2 regions of the Adlercreutzia equolifaciens DSM 19450 genome follow, and region 2 is predicted to be linked to the other one. Evidence: riboswitches for the same ligand, from Rfam matches in the RefSeq annotation. Region 2 holds a riboswitch; the other holds the start of a gene.

Region 1 (4,209 bases), 1.3 Mb from region 2:
GCACGGCCACTGGGCCAGGCGGTTCGGCAGGGCGGCGGCCACGGCGGAAAGCGCGTCGGTGGCGCCGGCAGCGGCCGGAGCGGCGGCGCGGCCGGCCGGCGTGGGGGCCGGTGCCGAGGCGCCGTTCAGGGAGCGGCTGCGGGAACCGGGGCATCCGCCCTGGTGCGCAGGCGACGGCGCCGGCTTCGGAGCGTCGTCGATGAGGGTGCGGGCGGCCGAGCCGGGACAGCCGCTGCGGTGCTCGGCCGCGGCCGGAACGCTGCCAGCCGTCGCGCCGCCGTTGCGGGCGGCCAGGTGTGCCGCCACGGCAGCCTCGTCGTAGGGAGCGGCTTCCCGCTCGACGAAGGAGATGGCGTCGGTGGGGCAGGCCGGCAGGCAGTCGCCCAGCCCGTCGCAATAGTCGTCGCGCACCAGGCGCGCCTTGCCGTCGACCATGGCGATGGCGCCCTCGTGGCATGCGTCGACGCACAGGCCGCAGCCGGTGCACTTGTCCTCGTCGATGTGAATAATCTTGCGGAGCATGGAACCTCTTTCGCTTCGTGTCGTATTTCGGGCAGCATCATAGCGGGCCAACGCGAAAGCGCAAGGGCCTCCATGCAGATGATGGAAAGTTGTGGACGAACCCCTACTCGGTCAGCAGTGCCTCCACCTTCTCGACTTTGGTGTGCAGGGTGTCGCTGTGCCCCGGGCGGATGTCGGCCTTCAGGATTACCTCGGTGCGGATGCCCTGATCGGCGAGGCGCATGGTGGCGTCGCGCACGACGGCCATGACCTCGTCCCACTCGCCCTCGATCTCGGTGAACATAGAGGTAGTGCGGTAGGGCAGCCCGGAGTCGCGGATGACGCGAATGGCCTCCGCCACATAGGGGGCCAGCTCGTCTCCCACGCCGAAGGGGGCGATGGCAACGGCAATAAGGGTGTTCATGGGAAGCTCCTTTTGTTTCTCGGCTTACGCGGCTGATGTGCTGGTGAGTTCCAGGGGCGCTTCGGCCACTTCCTCGGCGGTGAGGTTGTAGAGGGCGTCGAGGAAGGCGACTTGGAAGCTGCCGGAGCCGTTGCAGGTTTCGGCAGCGCGCAGGCCGGCCAGGTTGTAGGCGGCCGTTGCGGCGAGCGCCGCCACGAAGGGATCGGCCACGCAGGCGTAGACCGCGCACACGCCCCCCAGCGAGCAGCCGGAGCCGGTGATGCAGGTCATGAGGGGCGATCCGCCGGAAAGGCGCGCCACCTGGGCGCCGTCGGTGACAAGGTCGGTAGTGCCGGAGACGGCCACGGCCCCTCCCGTGAAGCGGGCGCACGCCACGGCGGCGCGCTCGGCGGCGTCCACAGAGTCGGTACTGTCCACTCCGCGGGGACCGTCGCCGGAAGCGTCTTCGGCCGCGTCGTTCCCGAGTCCCCACAGCTCGGCCACGGCGATGATCTCCGAGGCGTTACCGCGCAGGATAGCGGGGGGATTCTCGCGCGCGGCCTCGATGAGCTGGGTGCGCAGGCTGCCGATGCCGATGCCCACCGGGTCGAGCACCCAGGGCTTGCCCGCCGCCGCGCAGGCCCGCGCCGTGGCGGGAACCGTTTGCTCGTAGACGGGCAGCAGGGTACCCAGGTTAATGTACACGGCCCCTCCCAGGGCTGCGACGCATTCGCCCTCGTCGGGCAAATACACCATGGCCGCCGAGCCGCCGACGGCCAGCTGGGCGTTGGCGACGAAGTTCTGGGTCACGGTGTTGGTGATGGAAGGCGCCAGCGGGTTCGTCTCGCGCACCTCGTGCACGGCACGGGCCATGAGCGCCCGAAGTTCCGCCTCGGTGCGGACGGTGGGATTGGTGGAAGGTTCGATCACGACGATTCCTTTCCGGAAGCCGGAGAGCTGGCTGCGAGTTGCGCCAAAAAAAGACGCTCCCCGCAGGAAGCGCCCCTTGTGCTTGGTGAGCATGCTCCCTACGACAGTGTTAGCTGACAGGTTCGAAGGGTTGGGCAGTGCCCTCTCAACCGCATCGACGAGGCTGCCATAGGCTTTCGGCTCGCTTCGCCGGGGCGGTACCCCTGCATGCTTTCAGCTTAGCACGTTTGCCACCGCGCTCGGATAGCGCTGTTTCGCCTGCTGCTTGAAAGGCAGGGAAAAGAGGGAAAGCGGGCGGGGGCGCGCTGTGCTATGATGCGCCTCATGACTTTCGGAAATGACAGAGGAACGGCCGCGACGCCCGAGGCGGCCAGCGTGATGGCGGCGATGTCGGGGGGTGTCGATAGCTCCGTGTGCGCGTTGCTCTTGCAGCAGGCGGGCTACGACGTGCGCGGCGCGACGATGGTGCTGCGCGGCGGGGAGGTTTTAGGCGCCGCCGGGGAAGGCGAGGGGTCGACGTGTGGGTCGACGCGCGATGTGGAAGATGCGCGGGCGGTGTGCCGGCGTCTCGACATTCCCCACGATGCCTTCGATCTGCGCGATCGTTTCGATGCGGCGGTGGTGCGCCCCTTCTGCGATGCCTATCTCGAGGGGCGCACGCCCAACCCCTGCATCGACTGCAACCGGTTCCTGAAGTTCGAGGCGCTGCAAAAGCGCCGGCGCGAGATGGGACTCGATTACGTGGCCACGGGGCACTACGCACGGCGCCGTTGGGACGAGGCGACCGGGCGCTGGCAGCTTCTGCGGGCGAGCGACCCGGCCAAGGACCAGAGCTACGTGCTGTACCATCTTGCCCAGGATACGCTGGCCCACATGCTGTTCCCCTTAGGCGAGCTGACCAAAGACGAGGTGCGCGAGCTGGCCCGCGCCCACGGCTTCGTCACGGCGGAGAAGCCCGAGAGCCAGGACATCTGCTTCGTCCCCGACGGCGACTACGCGGGGTTCATCGAAGGCTGGTGCCGGACACGTTGCTGCGAGGGAGAGGCCCCGTGCGTGCCCTTGGCGGTTGCGGCCGAGGGCGGACCAAGGTCCGCCCCTACGGGGTCGGGTTCGGTTGCTGCTTCGGTTGCAACCGCTTTCGAGCCGGGGGAGATCGTGAATCGGGGAGGGCGCGTTCTCGGGGAGCATGCGGGGCTCATCCGCTACACCATTGGACAGCGCAAGGGCATCGGCGTGGCGGCTCGCGAGCCGCTGTACGTGCTGGGGAAGGACGCGTCCGCCAACCGGCTCGTCGTCGGCTTCAAAGACGAACTGCTCAGCTCAGGAGTGGTGGCTTGCGATGTGAATCTCATCAGCGGAGGCGTTTTGGAAGGCCCGCGCAAGGTGCAGGTGAAGACTCACTACCGCCAGCGACCGGTGCTGGCAACAGCCGAGCAGACCGGCCCCGACGAGCTGACGGTCACCTTCGAAGAACCTCAACGCGCCGCCGCCCCCGGCCAGGCCGCCGTCCTCTACGAAGGCGACGTCGTCCTCGGCGGCGGCACCATCGCGAGGACCTTCTAGGCCGCCCGGAAGGGAACAGAGGCAGGGGGATGCTGCCCGCGCTGCTTCGGCCTACAGCCCGGCGAGGCCGATTTGGTAGCCTTCTACGAACAGGCTCAGCTTCTCGATGTAGCTGGCGGCAAGGGGGGAGAGCTGCCGCTCGTTGTGAACGATGTAGCCCACGCGCATGAGCTCCTTGGTCTGCAGGGGCACGCTGGCGATGCCGGTGTACATCTCGCTGGAGAGCACGCCGGTGGAGATGGTGTAGCCGTCATGATGGGCGAGCAAGTTCGACAAGGTCCCGCGGTCGCTCACGGAGATGCACTTCTTGTGCGGCAGCTCGGCCAAGGGTTCCTCGGAATAGAAGAACGAGTTGTTCGCGCCCTGTTCGAAGGCGTAGCGGGGGTAGTCCTCCAAATCCTCTACGGTCACCTCGGTGCGCGAGGCTAGGGGGTGCTTGTCGCTCACGAACACGTGGGGCTGGGCGGTGAACAGCAGGTTGAAGGAGAGGTTCGCGTCGGAAAGGGCGTGCCCGATGACGCTCTCGTTGAACGTGGAGAGGTACAGCACGCCCAGATCGCTGCGGAAGTCGCGCACGTCCTCGATGACCTCGGAGGTGCGGGTCTCGCGCAGGCTGAAGTTGTAGCCGGCACCCTCGTACTCCTCGGCCAGTTCCAGGAACGCCTCCACCACGAAGGCGTAATGTTGGGAGGTGATGGACAGGCGCTGCGCCGCCTCGCCGCCGCGGCCGGAGTAGCGCTGCTCCATGAGATCGGCCTGCTCCACCACTTGGCGCGCGTAACCCAATAGCTCGATGCCGTCGCTCGTGAGCG
Region 2 (4,209 bases):
TCCGTCAGCGTCCGCTCCCCCAGCCACGCGTTGTCCGTCACCGCGTACAGCTTCAAGGCACGGCGAATAGCCTCCGCCGACCACTTTCCACGTTCCCGTGCAGGCATGTTCACTCCTCGTTCCAAATTGGGTACCCGTTTCGATCGCTTTTTTCGAGTTGTTAGACATCACGCAAGCGCGATGCCGGACAAGCAAGCGAAAAGCGCTGCGAAAACACCTGGTCGGGCCTTTACGATGCAGCGTTTCCGCAAGTTGCTCTGTCAGAAAAGTCTAACAACTCGAATTTCTTGCCCTAATCGAGCGAGAAGGACGGCCCGACCCCGCTCCTTGTGCCCGAGGGGCGTCTATTCCGCGTCCAAGTCGACGACGAGCCCGTCCATGATGTCGTTCACCGTCTTCATGGCGCACATCTTGCCGCACATGGTGCAGGTGCCCTCGGTAGAGGGCGGGGCGCTCTCGAAAACGGCACGGGCGCGGGCCGGATCCAGCGACAGCTCGAACATCTCATCCCAGGCCACGCGACGCCGCGCATCGCTCATACGGTTGTCGCGATCGCGCGCGCCGGGCACGCCCTTGGCGATGTCGGCGGCGTGGGCGGCGATCTTGGTGGCCACGAGCCCCTCGCGCACATCGTTCGCATCCGGCAGGCGCAGATGCTCGGCCGGCGTCACGTAGCAGAGGAAATCGGCGCCCGAGGAGGCCGCAATGGCCCCGCCGATGGCCGCCGTGATGTGGTCGTAGCCAGGGGCGATATCGGTCACGAGCGGCCCCAGCACGTAGAAGGGCGCCTGGTGGCACAGCCTCTTCTCCAGCTTCATGTTGGCGGCGATCTCATCGAGCGCCATATGCCCGGGGCCTTCTACCATCACCTGCACGCCGGCGTCCCACGCGCGGCGCGTGAGCTTGCCGATCTCGATGAGCTCGGCGATCTGCCCGGCGTCCGTGGCGTCGTAGCCGCTGCCGGGGCGCATGGCATCACCGATGGAGATGCACACATCGTGCTCGTGCAAGATAGCCAACACCTCGTCGTAGTACTCATAGAAGGGGTTCTCGCGACCAGTGGCCTCCATCCAGGCGAAGATGAGCGACCCTCCTCGCGATACGATATTGGTAAGTCGCCCCGTCTCTTTGAACGACTCGATGACCCGGCGGTTCATGCCGGCGTGAATGGTGACGAAATCGACCCCGTCCTCGGCGTGGGCGCGCACCACTTCCAGGAAATCCTCGGGCGTAATGGCAATGAGCGCCTTTTCCAGATAGCCGATGGCGTCGTACATGGGCACCGTGCCGATCATGGCCGGCGACTTTTCCACGAGCGCGCGGCGAAAGGCGCGGGTCTTGCCGGAGTTGGACAGATCCATGATGGCGTCGGCGCCCAGCTCCAAAGCCACGTCCACCTTCTCCCATTCCAGGGCCTCATCGGCCAAATCGCCCGAGATGCCGAGGTTCACGTTCACCTTCGTGGAAAGCGGCACGCCCTCCAACGTGGAACCGACGCCGGCCGGCGCGAGGCTTGCGTGATGGATGTTGGCCGGGATGGCGATGCGCCCGGCGGCCACGGCGGCGCGGATGGCCTCCGGCTCGCGGCCCTCGGCGGCGGCAACAGCGGCCATCTGCGGTGTGACGATGCCGGCGCGGGCGAAATCGATCTGAGTGATTGGCCGAACGTCGCTCGATGCAGCGCACGTGCGAGCGACGTCCGGCGCAGCAACGGCGCCGGCAGACTGGCGGTCAGTCATGGAAACTCCCTTCGTTGGCATTACCCATATCAGGTTCGGCGGGTCGGGGCGTGCACGGCGCCCCCTCTCAGCCTGCCCGGCCGCCGCGCGGCTGCAAGCTCCCCAGGTATATGGTTGTGCGATCAGTATAGAAAACCGACCGGCGCTACAGCGGCAGAAACACTGCCAGCGTGCCGCTTTCCAGGGCAATGCGGGCCGGGGTTCCGATAAATTCGTTGGAAAGGCCCCAGCTCGTGCGGTTCGTGAGGGCCACGCCATCAAGGCCGTATTTCAGGCCCTCCTCCACAACTCCCGTTGAAACGTCGGTGAGCGAGAACACCGACACGATGCCCGCACCCGCCGCATCCAAGCGCAGCTCGCCAGGGCCGACGAGAAATGCAATGCGCTCACGCTCCCCCACCGCCGTCACTGTCAGGCCACGCTCGGCGAAAGAGGCGAGAAGTTGCAAATTCGCCAATGTATGATCGAGCCGGCCGCCGAGCGCCCCGTAAACCTCCACGGCATCGGCGCCGCGGGCGACGGCCTCGCCGAGGCCCAGCTCCATGTCGGAGGCGTCCTTCTCCGGCGGGAACGCAAGCACTTCCACCCCCTCGGGCACGTATCCCAGCGAGTCGAAGTCGCCGATGGCCAGATCGGGCGCGCAGCCGACAGCCGCCAGGGATGCAAAGCCCCCGTCCACGGCGATAACGGCATCGAAGGCACCCGCCCCGTTGCGGGCGGAAAACTGCTCGGAACTGAATTCCGAGGCCCCGACGAGGGCGTACGTGGTCATCATTTCTCCTCTTCCTTCCAGGGCGAACCAGAAAGCCCAACGGCAGAGCCGGGCTGAGCGGAAAGATTTGAGCGCCGACGGCCCTTCTGTGGAATCCGCAGCAGCGCCGCTCTTTCTGCTACAATACCACAGGCGAGCGGGCCAGACGGTCGCGTACCCCCTCAGGGGTGCGAGGAAAGTCCGGGCTCCGCAGGGCAAGATGCCAGCTAACGGCTGGGCGGGGCGACCCGACGGAAAGTGCCACAGAAAAGAAGACTCCCCTGCTCGGAACATGCGGTGCGAGCCGCATGCGCGACACAGGAGAAAAGCTGAAACGGTGCGGTAAGAGCGCACCAGCGCGGCGGCAACGTCGCGGCTTGGCAAACCCCATCTGGAGCAAGCGCAAATAGGAGCGCCATACGGTGGCCCGCCGTGCGCTCGGGTTGCGTGCTAGAGACGCGGGGCGACTCGCGTTCGAGATAAATGGCCGTCCCCGACAGAACCCGGCTTACAGGCCCGCTCGCCTCTTTGTTTCGTTTGCCTGACGGCAAACGAACTACGTCGATGCTGCGGTTCCGACAGGCACCTCGCTGACTTCCTTGGGCGAACGGGTAAGACAAAAGATCAAGTAATAAGAAGAACCGCCCAATAAGGCGGTTCTTACATACCAGATAGATTTTCTCGGCTGATTAATCGATTTCCTCGAACTCGAAGTCGTCGGCGTCGCCGAAGCCGGAGAGATCCTTCTCGTAAGGAGAGGCAACCGGGGTGGCGGCGGCCACGACGGCGGCCGGAGCCTGAGGCGTCACATAGGCGGAAGGCGCCACGTACTCGTCGATCTCGAAGTTGCCGGTGAGGCCGGGCACCACGTCGTACTCGCCATCCAGCGCCGTAGCGGCAGCCGGCACGTTGGCGCCGATGTCGGCCAACTTGCGCGAGGCGTCGGAGATGATGTCCTTCAGCAGGTCGGCGTACTCCTCGCGGGCGTCCTCGCGATCGTCCTGCAGCTTGCGGATGGCGTCGATGACGTCCTGGCGGTCGGTGTTGGCGCGATCGATGATGCGCTGGGCCTCGTCGCGGGCGTCCTGAATGGTCTCGGTGGCGTTCGCGTTGGCCTTGGCGAGAATCTCGTCGGCCGAGCGCTGGGCGATGATGAGAGCCTGGGCAATGGCGTTGTCGTCGGCGCGCTTGTCGGAAAGCTGGCGCTCCAGATCGGCGATGATAGCGTCCTTCTGGGCGAGCTGAGCGTCGTACTCGGAGGTGTCGACGGTCGCCGCGGCCACCTCGGTGATGGCCACCGTGGAGGCGGCAGGCGCGTCGAAGCCGCTGAAACGATCGGCCTCCAGCTGATCCTGAAGGTGCGCGATGGTGTCGTTCAAAATATCGATCTCGTCGGCGACATGCTCGAGGAACACGTCCACTTCATCCACATCGTAGCCTTTGCGGTCGATGGAGAAGCTCTGATTGTGGATGTCGGAAGCGGTGATTGCCATGTAGGTACCTCAGTTTCTTACGATGTTACGTCGCTGACACGTCGGAATGCCGGCCGTCTGAATTTAGAAAATCATCACCAGCAAACGTACCCCGAATTGTAATACAAGCAGAGCGATGATGGGAGTCACGTCCACCATTCCTCCAAGGGGCGGGATCAATTTTCGGAACAAGTTCAAATACGGGTCGCACAACTTGCCCAAAGCGCGGTAGATGTCGCCGATGATG

The links. Region 2 has a riboswitch for thiamine pyrophosphate ahead of thiC (phosphomethylpyrimidine synthase ThiC). Riboswitches for the same ligand answer to the same signal wherever they lie in the genome.
Region 1: linked by a shared signal. The riboswitch ahead of thiM (hydroxyethylthiazole kinase) and the one ahead of thiC (phosphomethylpyrimidine synthase ThiC) in region 2 are both predicted to bind thiamine pyrophosphate.

Annotation. Positions count from the first base shown of each region.
Region 1 covers NC_022567.1:583,360-587,568, forward strand. Annotated here, with positions in the region: gene AEQU_RS02045 (ATP-binding protein) at 1-522, opposite strand, end outside; gene AEQU_RS02050 (MTH1187 family thiamine-binding protein) at 626-925, opposite strand; gene thiM (hydroxyethylthiazole kinase) at 950-1,834, opposite strand; TPP riboswitch at 1,913-2,049, opposite strand; gene AEQU_RS02060 (MnmA/TRMU family protein) at 2,159-3,397, shown strand; gene AEQU_RS02065 (LysR family transcriptional regulator) at 3,449-4,209, opposite strand, start outside.
Region 2 covers NC_022567.1:1,834,728-1,838,936, forward strand. Annotated here, with positions in the region: gene thiE (thiamine phosphate synthase) at 1-107, opposite strand, end outside; gene thiC (phosphomethylpyrimidine synthase ThiC) at 345-1,739, opposite strand; TPP riboswitch at 1,729-1,854, opposite strand; gene AEQU_RS07205 (thiamine diphosphokinase) at 1,885-2,514, opposite strand; RNA gene rnpB (RNase P RNA component class A) at 2,645-3,017, shown strand; gene AEQU_RS07210 (DivIVA domain-containing protein) at 3,180-3,983, opposite strand; gene AEQU_RS07215 (YggT family protein) at 4,047-4,209, opposite strand, start outside.